DNA from 3 places in the Mesorhizobium sp. M0848 genome. Region 2 is predicted to be linked to each of the others. Evidence: riboswitches for the same ligand, from Rfam matches in the RefSeq annotation. Region 2 holds a riboswitch; each other region holds the start of a gene.

Region 1 (3,246 bases), on a different contig from region 2:
CCCTCGCGGTATTTCGCCGCCATCGCCGCCATGCCCTCTTTCTGCGCCTCGGCACGGATGTCGTGAGAGATACGCATCGAGCAGAATTTCGGTCCGCACATCGAGCAGAAATGCGCCACCTTGTGCGCTTCCTTGGGCAAAGTCTGGTCGTGGAAGGACCGCGCCGTTTCCGGATCGAGCGACAGGTTGAACTGGTCCTCCCAGCGGAACTCGAAGCGCGCGCGGGAAAGCGCATCATCCCTGACTTTCGCTGCCGGATGGCCCTTCGCCAGGTCGGCGGCGTGGGCGGCGATCTTGTAGGTGATCACGCCGATCTTGACGTCGTTGCGATCGGGAAGGCCGAGATGCTCCTTGGGCGTGACGTAGCAGAGCATGGCGGTGCCGAACCAGCCGATCATCGCGGCGCCAATGCCTGAGGTGATGTGGTCATAGCCCGGCGCGATGTCGGTCGTCAGCGGTCCAAGCGTATAGAACGGCGCCTCGCCGCAGACGGCGAGTTGCTTGTCCATGTTCGCCTTGATTTTGTGCATCGGCACGTGGCCAGGCCCCTCGATCATCACCTGGCAATCCTTCGCCCAGGCGATCTGCGTCAGCTCGCCGAGCGTTTCCAACTCGGCGAACTGCGCCGCGTCGTTGGCATCGGCGATCGAGCCCGGACGAAGGCCGTCGCCGAGCGAGAAGGAGACGTCGTAGGCTCTGGCGATGTCGCAGATCTCCGCGAAGTGCTCGTAGAGGAAGCTCTCCCGGTGATGGTGCAGGCACCATTTGGCCATGATCGAGCCGCCGCGCGAGACGATACCCGTCACCCGGTCGACGGTCAGCGGGATGTAATGCAGCCGCACGCCGGCGTGGATGGTGAAATAGTCGACGCCTTGCTCGGCCTGTTCGATCAGCGTGTCGCGGTAGACCTCCCAGGTCAGATCCTCGGCAATGCCGCCGACCTTTTCGAGCGCCTGGTAGAGCGGCACCGTGCCGATCGGCACCGGCGCGTTGCGCACGATCCAGTCGCGGATGTTGTGGATGTTGCGGCCGGTCGACAGGTCCATCACCGTATCGGCGCCCCAGCGGATCGCCCACACCATCTTTTCGACCTCTTCCGCCATCGACGATGTGACGGCGGAGTTGCCGATATTGGCGTTGATCTTGACCAGGAAATTGCGGCCGATGATCATTGGCTCGCTCTCGGGATGGTTGATGTTGGCGGGGATGATCGCCCGTCCGCGCGCCACCTCGTCACGCACGAATTCGGGCGTGACGAAATCGGGCAGCGTCGCGCCGAAAGCCTCGCCGTCGCGCTCAAGCTTGCCGCGCAGGATCTCGCGACCAAGGTTCTCGCGGATGGCGACGAACTCCATTTCGGGTGTGATGATGCCGGCGCGCGCGTAGGCAAGCTGCGTCACCGCCTTGCCTGCTTTGGCCCTGAGCGGTCGGTGGCGGATGGGAAATTCTGGCGTCAGGCGTTCGCCCGTCGCGAATCCGTTGTCCTCCGGCCGGACATGGCGGCCGTCGCAGACCTCGACATCGCCGCGCGCCAAGATCCATTCGTGGCGAAGCCGGGCCAGGCCTTTTTCGATGCTGGTTTCGACAGCCGGATCGGTATAGGGGCCCGACGGATCGTAGACGGTGACGGGCGGTTCGCCGGCTGTCGGATGGACGGAGATTTCGCGCATCGGCACCCTGATCTGCGGGTGGATGGCACCGGGCTTGTGGATCTTACGCGAAGCAGGCAGCGGCCCCGTTGAGACGGCTGGGGTGAGGGCATTCATCTTGAGGCTCCTTTGCTCATGCATTGGAGACCCAGTTCTGTGCCGGAAGGATGAAAAGACGCTTCTGTCGACCTGCCGAAACAGGACCTCGGGCGTGAACTCCCGCAGAGCGCTTGCACCGTCCCTACGCCAGTATGAACTGGATCAGGTTCAACGGGTCACTGCGCCGCGAAAGCCAGCAGTATCTCAGCCCCTTGCCGGGACTCCCCTGGTGAATGCCTCAAGTTGAACGGGCCGGCGTTGTCTTGTCAAGCGCATGTTCGTCCTGCGGCGGCGGTGGGCGGCATTCAAATTGGGCCCAAATTGGGCCGACGGCCTCGCCATGGGTCGCGGAGAAGTTCCGCGGGAGACAAGGCAGGTGTGGCCAAAGCTGCATTTGCCTCGTCAAACTTGATGTGACATTGACGTAGACGGAACTGCTGCGTTTCAAGGATCTTAAGCCGTCAATGCCTGATCGGAACAGAACTGGTGGGCCGCCCGAACGCCCCACAAACATCGTGCTCTCGATCACCTCTTATTGTCGCCGGAAAAGGGGTGATCGACCATTCGATCAAGTCGACCGCTCGCTGAAGGGCGCCCTCGGTTTCAGCACGGCTGGGCGAAGTGGCAATGACATGTCCAATCCAGTCTCGGAAATCCCCCTTCCTGACGATCGGTGTCTTGGGTTCAACATTCAATTTGACCTCGGCCACACCTGATATAGCAGCTGCCTGAGTGTCGCCACCAATCCAGTCGAGGGTGCCATCTTGATCAGGAAGCAGGAATCGCGCGGCCGCAGTATGCGAATGCTTTTTGCGCAGATCCCATTCCTCGCCAATGACAAGCTTGATGTGCTCGGTGACGAGGTCGACACCGTAAGCTAACTGGACCAGTTGAGGGTCGGGCGCGCCACTAAGACGCGGATTGACTTCAATGACAACTGGACCGCGTTTCGTGCACCGGAGTTCAATGTTAGTTGGCCCCCAGCCAAGGCCGAGAGCCCGCAAACAGCTCAGCGAAACATCGGCGATGCGCTCACGCTCCTGATCGGTTAGCAGGGCCGGATACGTCACCTCACGTATGACGAAATGGGGGAGGGGACCAAAGTCATTGGCGCAAATCGCAACGACCTCATTCCCCATAACATTAATGCTATAGAACGGGCCCTGTGCGAATTCTTCGACGAGTATTTTCGGTGTAGACCGCCATATGTGCTTTCCGCCCAATAGATGGGTCGTATGTTCGGCTACGTCTTCGAGGCTGCGGCACAATCGGACACCCATGCTGCCGCTGCCTACTGCCGGCTTAAGAATCACGGGCAGGCCGATCTCTGCAGCCGAGCTTTCTACCTCCGCCGCATTCGCTGCCAACCGATAGGCCGGTATTGGAACGCCGGCCTGCGCGAGGAGTTGGCGTTGCTTGAATTTGTCGCAGCTTCGTTCAATCGATTCAGGGTTCGGTCCCGGTAGATCGAAATGCCGGCAAAGCTTGCCAACTGTCG
Region 2 (3,246 bases):
TCGCGAGACGGCGGTTTCGTAGATTCGCAACTGCGATTTGCCCTGCATTGCTGCTCGACGGTGTCGTCGAGCAGATCATCGCATCCAAACCCCTTCAGTCAGCGCGTCTTGTCGCGTCGGTGAAGCCATCGAGCTTTCACCAATGTGCGAAAGCGCCCTTCGAACAACTTCGTCAACGGCGAATGCGGTGCGGTAGGCAAACACGGTCAGGCGGTTGACAGCCTGCCGTATCGCGGTCCAATTGCGCAGGAAGAGTTGATTTCGGGAGACGGGCCGTGAAAAAAGTTTACGAAAAGCCAGTGTTTGTAAAACGCGAGCGTCTTTCGGTTGTAACTGCCTTGGCATCGCCTTCCACTCAGCCGACCTGACAAGCTCGCCCTGATCTGTCGGCCCGTTTGAGCCGCCGAAGATGAGGCCGATCGAATCGACCGATCACTCGGAGCCGATCACAGCCGTTTTTGTCCTCGATATCTCTAACTATACGGGGCCTCTGCTCGCCGGCTGGCTAGAGGCTGGAAATGCAATTGGCGCGATCATCGTGCCCGGGTTCCGGCGTCGTCCCACCGGTTTCAGCATTGGCAATTTCCGGCGAAGGCTTCAACGCAAGCTGCTGCTCAGGCGGTTTATCGGTAACACGCCTGTCAAGTTTATCGAATTTGGCCGCCCTTACGATTGGAATGCGCTTGGTCGGCAATTGTCTGACGTCCGCGCCGATGTGCTGGTCTGCTACACTTTGCCTGTCTTGATCCCTCAAGAGGTTCTTGGCCATTTTTCCAAAGGCGGGGTCAACCTCCACCCGGCGCTGCTCCCCGACTATCGAGGGCCCCACCCGATCCAGCGCTTGGCCGTGGACGGCCGGTATGCGGCTCATGGCGGCGTCACGCTCCACAAGATGTCCGCCGGTTTTGACGAGGGTGACATTCTCGGGCAGGTGCCGTTTTCCGAAGCTGACTGGACATCGAGAGAAGCCTTGGTCGACAGCACGGCAACCGCTATGCGGATTCTGGTGAGCGAGGCGGTGCCGGCCTACTGCCGGGGGCTGTTGTCAGGAATGCCGCAGCCGAAAGGCGACTTCGTCTGGGCGCGGCTTCAGCCCAGCCACCTGATAATCTCGCCGGCCATGTCGGTCGAGCATGTTGTACGGCTATGGCATGTGCTTGGCCTTCTGCCAGGCATCTATCTTGAAATCGGAACGCGCAAAGTCAGGCTGGGATTCCAGATCAGAAGGCTGGGGCCCTGCACAGGAAAGGCTCCGGTCAGGCGGTGGGGAACAGTGGAATTCGATCTCGCCAACGGTCGGGTCCTGTATTTTACCTACGGTAGAGTGCTCAAACGGCTGCTCAATTCAAAACACCTATTTTCGCGCCCGCCCGCCGGGAAACCCGCTCCAGAAATCCGGCTGTTCGGCAAAGCGAGTGCTGCGGACCAGAAAAACGGATGAAGTCGCTGGGCGATGCCCAGCGGCTTCATCCGTTTGCGACGTGGTTACTTGCCACAATGATTATCGTTTACCGTTGGCGCCGTCGCGTTACCATCGGCGTCCGGCTGCGCGCCTTGCGGGTTGGTCGGGCAATTCTGATCCGCGTTCGAATTCATGTCCCCTACCGTGCCAGTCGTGCTGTTGGTCGTGCCCGGGTCGACAGTGTCCGGCTCGATCGTATTCGGGGAAGCCGGCGTGTTCGGCTCAACCGTCACCGACTTGCCGCTGCCGCTTCCATTTGCGTTGTTGCTGCCGGCGCTTTGCGCCATGGCTGACGTGGCCAGACCAATGGTGAGAACCGAAGCTGCGAGGATTTTCATGAACATGGTTTGTCTCCATTTCTGTGAAGTCGTCGCTTATTTTCTACGAAAGTGATCGCGTTGCGACTGTGGGGACAACCGGTCGCGGCGGCGAAGGTTCCCGACAAAATTCCGCTCAGGCGCACCGTGACTGGCGCAATGCTTTTGGCGCAGTGCTCTGAAAAAACGGCTTTCCCTTGAACTCGAATGATGCTTTAAGGCGCACATCCACAGGGGTGCTCCGTACGGTCGGGGCTGAGACGGGGGCGGCAAGCCCACAGACCCTAGAAGCTGATCTGGGTAATACCAGCGGAGCGAGGCGGGCGATGTTTTCAGGCGCACAGATTTCCCTATACCCCATGACCGACGATTTCGTCGGTGTCATTCTTGGCGCGCTCGGTGCGCTCGATCCCTGGCGCGACAAGCTCAGGATCGAGACCGACGACATCTCGACCTTGCTGGTCGGGCCGCCCGAAGTGCTGTTTCCCGCCATGCGTGACCTCTTCGTGGCGGCGGCACGCAGCGGCAAACATTGCGTGTTGTCGGCCACCATCTCGCGCGGGTGCCCTGGCGAACCGGATGATCCGATCTGCCGCTCCGATGCACTTGGCGGGCCTGTCGGGTCGCTCGGCCCGCGCAAGGATGCGGCCATCGCGGCGGTGCGCAATGCTGCTGCCACCGGCCAGCCGGCGGCGGCGCAGTTCTCGCTCTATGTGATGGGCACCGACGACCACATGGACGAGATCTACGGCTGCATCGATTTTCTCAAGCAGTCCGGCGTCTATGAGCGTTCTAAGCATTTCTGCACGAAACTGCGCGGTGATGCCGGTGCGATCTTTTCGGCGCTGGACGAGGCCTTCTGCCGCTTCGGACCAGGCGCCGGCCACGTAACCCTCGACGTCACGGTCTCGGCCAACAGCCCGTCGGCTGTCTGAGCCAGCCGCGCTTTCGCGCTGCCGTCAAAGGTTGTCTCCCGTGGCCACATCATCAGTCGCTTCGCGCCCGATCGCGGGTCTTCTTGTCAAGGCAATGCCGGCCATGATCTCGGTCGGTTTGCTCCTAGTGGCGTGGGAGCTTTATGCCACCTATTCCGGCATCAGGCCGACGATACTGCCGGCGCCGTCGCGCGTTTTCGAGCAAGCGCTGCTCAATCGCCAGGCGCTGGCCGACAACGCCATTCCGACCATCGGCGCCACGCTGCTCGGCTTTGCCTGTTCGCTCAGCGCCGCCTTCGTGCTGTCGATGCTGGTCGACTTCTTCCAGCCGCTGCGGCGTGCGCTGTTTCCCGTCTTAATCGTCAGCCAGACCTTGCCGCTGGTGGCCATCGCGCCGCTGGTGGTGCTGTGGTTCGGCTTCGGGCTGGCGCCCAAGATCATGCTGGTGGCGCTGGTTACCTTCTTTCCGATGCTGGTTGCATTGGTCGAGGGTTATGAGTCGACCGAGGCCGAGATCGGGCAAATGCTGCGC
Region 3 (3,246 bases), on a different contig from region 2:
TCGACCGCCTCGCGCTTCTGGTCGAGCGTGGCGATCTCCAGATTGGTGCCGAGCCGCACCGAACCGGCGTCCGGCTTCATCTCGCCGTTCAGCATCTTCAAGAGCGTCGTCTTGCCGGCGCCGTTCGGCCCGACCAGGCCGACGCGATCGCCGCGCTGGATGCGGGTCGAAAACCCCTTGACCACGGTGAGATCGCCAAAGCTCTTCTCGATGTTCTTCGCCTCGATCACCAGCTTGCCGGACTCGGCGGCGTCGCTCGCCACCATGGTCGCCGACCCTTCGGCACCGCGATGGCCGCGAAAACGCTGGCGCATGGTCTGCAACTCGCCGAGCCGGCGCATGTTTCGCTTGCGCCGCGCCGTCACGCCGTAGCGCAGCCAATGCTCTTCGCGAACGATCTGGCGGCCGAGTTTATGCTGCTCGCGCTCTTCTTCCTCCAGGACCAGGTCGCGCCATTCCTCGAAATGGCCAAAGCCCTTGTCCAGCCTGCGGGTCTGGCCGCGATCGAGCCAGATGGTGGCGCGCGACACACGTTCGAGAAAGCGGCGGTCGTGCGAGATGACGATCAGTGCCGAGGAGGTGCGGATGAGTTCTTCTTCCAGCCATTCGATGACCGAGAGGTCGAGATGGTTGGTCGGCTCATCGAGCAGCAGGATGTCTGGCTCCGGCGCCATCACGCGGGCAAGGGCAGCACGCCTCGCCTCGCCGCCCGACAGATCATTCGGACGTTCCTCACCCGACAGTCCGAGATGCTCCATCAGATAGCTGGCTCGGTAGGGATCGTCGGCGGGGCCAAGCCCGGCCTCGACATAGGCGCGGACGGTGGCAAAGCCCTCCATGTCCGGCATCTGCGGCAAATAGCGGATAGTTGCCGAAGGCTGGCGGAACACCTCGCCGTCCTGCGGCTCGATCAGGCCAGCGGCGATCTTCAGCAGGGTCGACTTGCCCGACCCGTTGCGGCCGACCAGTGCAATCTTGTCGCCGGCCGAAGCCGTCAAGGCGGCGCCGTCGAGCAGCGGCGTGCCGCCGAAGGTCAGTTTTATCCCGTCGAGGTTGAGAAGAGGCGGGGCCATGTCAGCTTTCAGGTAAGGGATAGGGATGAGCGAGCAGCATCGCGCGGCCATGGTCCAGTGCGATTTCGAGGCGGCCCTTGACCTCGTTGGAGATGGTCAGCGACGAACCGAACGCCACCTTGACGTGGTTCAGCGGCCATTTGGCGCCGGTGACGGTCAGGCCGGCGAGCTCGGAAAAGCCGAGCACCGAAAACAGCGTGCCATCGGCATAGTCGAAGCCGGCCGTTCCGCGCAGCAGGGGAATGCCCTCCTGGGCGCCGCTGGTCAGGAGCACATCAGTCCCGGCCTCGGCCAGCCGGAGGGCAAGCGCCAGATGCAGGAAAGCGTGGTCGGCGCGCTTGCCGCCGAAAGCACCGGCGAGCACCAGGCGGGTCGCGCTGCGCTCGAGTGCGGCGGCAATGGCCAGTTCGCCATCGGTCTGGTCCTTTTCCGCCGGGAAGGTCCGGCGCGGCACGGAAGCGAGATCGTCAGGCAGCTTGGCTGGCACGGAATCGAAATCGCCCACCCACAGTTCGGGCACGAGACCCAGCAGCCGCGCATGCCCGATGCCGGCGTCGGCGGCGATGACGCGGGAGCCTTCGGCCTGGCGGTCGAGCCGTGGCGTGCGGATGAGATCGCCGCCAAGCAGGATGGTGAATGTGCTCATATCGTGTGGCCCTTACCAGCCCGGCACGGGAAACGGAAGGCGGCAAACTCCCACTTGCATGGGGGATCGGCCCGGCCTATGTGTCGAAACGCTCTAACGGGGTGCCGGACGCGATCTTCGCGGACCGGCTGAGAGGCAGTCTCGCCAACCCGCTGAACCTGATCCGGTTTGTACCGGCGGAGGGATTAGACGTTTCGGACAGTCCGACGCCTCAATTCCTTTCAATTCGAACGAAGGAGGCGCCGATGCGCACGCATTTATACGCTCTAGTCTCAGCAATGGCCGTGGTCCTGTCCGGACCGGCCTTGGCCAAGGACAAACTCACCGTCTACACCTATGAGAGCTTTACCGCCGACTGGGGTCCGGGTCCCGTGGTGAAGAAGGAGTTCGAGGCCGAATGCGGCTGCGATGTCGAGTTCGTCTCGGTCGCCGACGGCGTCGCGCTGCTCAACCGCGTCAGATTGGAAGGCGCATCGACCAAGGCCGATATCGTGCTTGGCCTCGACACCAATCTCACCACCGATGCCAAGGCGTCAGGCTTGTTCGCGCCGCATGGCGGCGTAACTGATGTCAACGTGCCGGGTGGCTGGAGCGACGATACTTTTGTCCCCTTTGACTACGGATATTTCGCCGTCGTCTACGACACCGAGAAGCTGAAGAACCCGCCGAAAAGCCTGAAAGAGCTGGTCGAGGGCAGTGCCGATGACAAGATCGTCATCCAGGATCCGCGCACCTCCACGCCGGGCCTCGGTCTGCTTCTGTGGGTCAAGTCAGTCTATGGCGACAAGGCGCCCGAGGCCTGGGCCAAGCTCAAGGCGAAAGTGCTGACCGTGACGCCGGGCTGGAGCGAGGCCTATGGGCTGTTCACCAAGGGCGAGGCGCCGATGGTGCTGTCCTACACGACGTCGCCGGCCTACCACATGGTCGCCGAGAAGACAGAGCGCTATCAGGCAGCGTCGTTCGAGGAGGGCGAGTATTTGCAGATAGAAGTCGCGGGTATCACCACGGCGGGGGCCAAGAACCCGCTGGCGGCCAAGTTCATCGCCTTCATGACCGGGCCGAAATTCCAGGATGCCATCCCCGAGACCAACTGGATGTTCCCGGCCGGCAAGACCGACAAGCCGCTCAATCCGGCCTTCGACAAACTGGTCAAGCCGACCAAGACCTTGCTGTTCAGCCCGCAAGAGGTCGCTGCCAACCGCAAGGCTTGGGTCGATGAATGGCTGGCGGTGATGAGCAAGTAGGCTTGCGAGTTCTTTTGATGTTCGCGCCACTCCACCCCCCTCTGGCCTGCCGGCAATCTCCCCCTCAAGGGGGGAGATTGGCAGCGTCGTTGCTGGTTATAGTCCGGCAACGTTGGAGACTAGCGGAAGCATGGGTGACGGCCGATCTCCTCCCTGGAGGGGGAGATGTCCGGCAGGACAGAGGGGGGCGCCAAGGAACGCAATCCTTTGTAATTGCCGCGATGGAAAGAATGGTGGTCCAGCGTGCAACGCGCGTCTGACCCCCGCATCACCGCTGGCACCC

What was found. Region 2 has a riboswitch for thiamine pyrophosphate ahead of NKH95_RS25630 (YkoF family thiamine/hydroxymethylpyrimidine-binding protein). Riboswitches for the same ligand answer to the same signal wherever they lie in the genome.
Region 1: linked by a shared signal. The riboswitch ahead of thiC (phosphomethylpyrimidine synthase ThiC) and the one ahead of NKH95_RS25630 (YkoF family thiamine/hydroxymethylpyrimidine-binding protein) in region 2 are both predicted to bind thiamine pyrophosphate.
Region 3: linked by a shared signal. The riboswitch ahead of thiB (thiamine ABC transporter substrate binding subunit) and the one ahead of NKH95_RS25630 (YkoF family thiamine/hydroxymethylpyrimidine-binding protein) in region 2 are both predicted to bind thiamine pyrophosphate.

What each region holds. Positions count from the first base shown of each region.
Region 1 is NZ_JAMYOM010000043.1:13,330-16,575, forward strand. Features, by position in the region: gene thiC (phosphomethylpyrimidine synthase ThiC) at 1-1,766, opposite strand, end outside; TPP riboswitch at 1,870-1,986, opposite strand; gene NKH95_RS31855 (ATP-grasp domain-containing protein) at 2,210-3,246, opposite strand, start outside.
Region 2 is NZ_JAMYOM010000025.1:54,426-57,671, reverse strand. Features, by position in the region: gene msrA (peptide-methionine (S)-S-oxide reductase MsrA) at 1-22, shown strand, start outside; gene NKH95_RS25640 (formyltransferase family protein) at 410-1,441, shown strand; gene NKH95_RS25635 (RodZ family helix-turn-helix domain-containing protein) at 1,486-1,806, opposite strand; TPP riboswitch at 2,002-2,115, shown strand; gene NKH95_RS25630 (YkoF family thiamine/hydroxymethylpyrimidine-binding protein) at 2,106-2,714, shown strand; gene NKH95_RS25625 (ABC transporter permease) at 2,818-3,246, shown strand, end outside.
Region 3 is NZ_JAMYOM010000007.1:55,627-58,872, reverse strand. Features, by position in the region: gene NKH95_RS09730 (ABC-F family ATP-binding cassette domain-containing protein) at 1-1,073, opposite strand, end outside; gene NKH95_RS09725 (thiamine diphosphokinase) at 1,075-1,719, opposite strand; TPP riboswitch at 1,807-1,921, shown strand; gene thiB (thiamine ABC transporter substrate binding subunit) at 1,965-2,963, shown strand; gene thiP (thiamine/thiamine pyrophosphate ABC transporter permease) at 3,207-3,246, shown strand, end outside.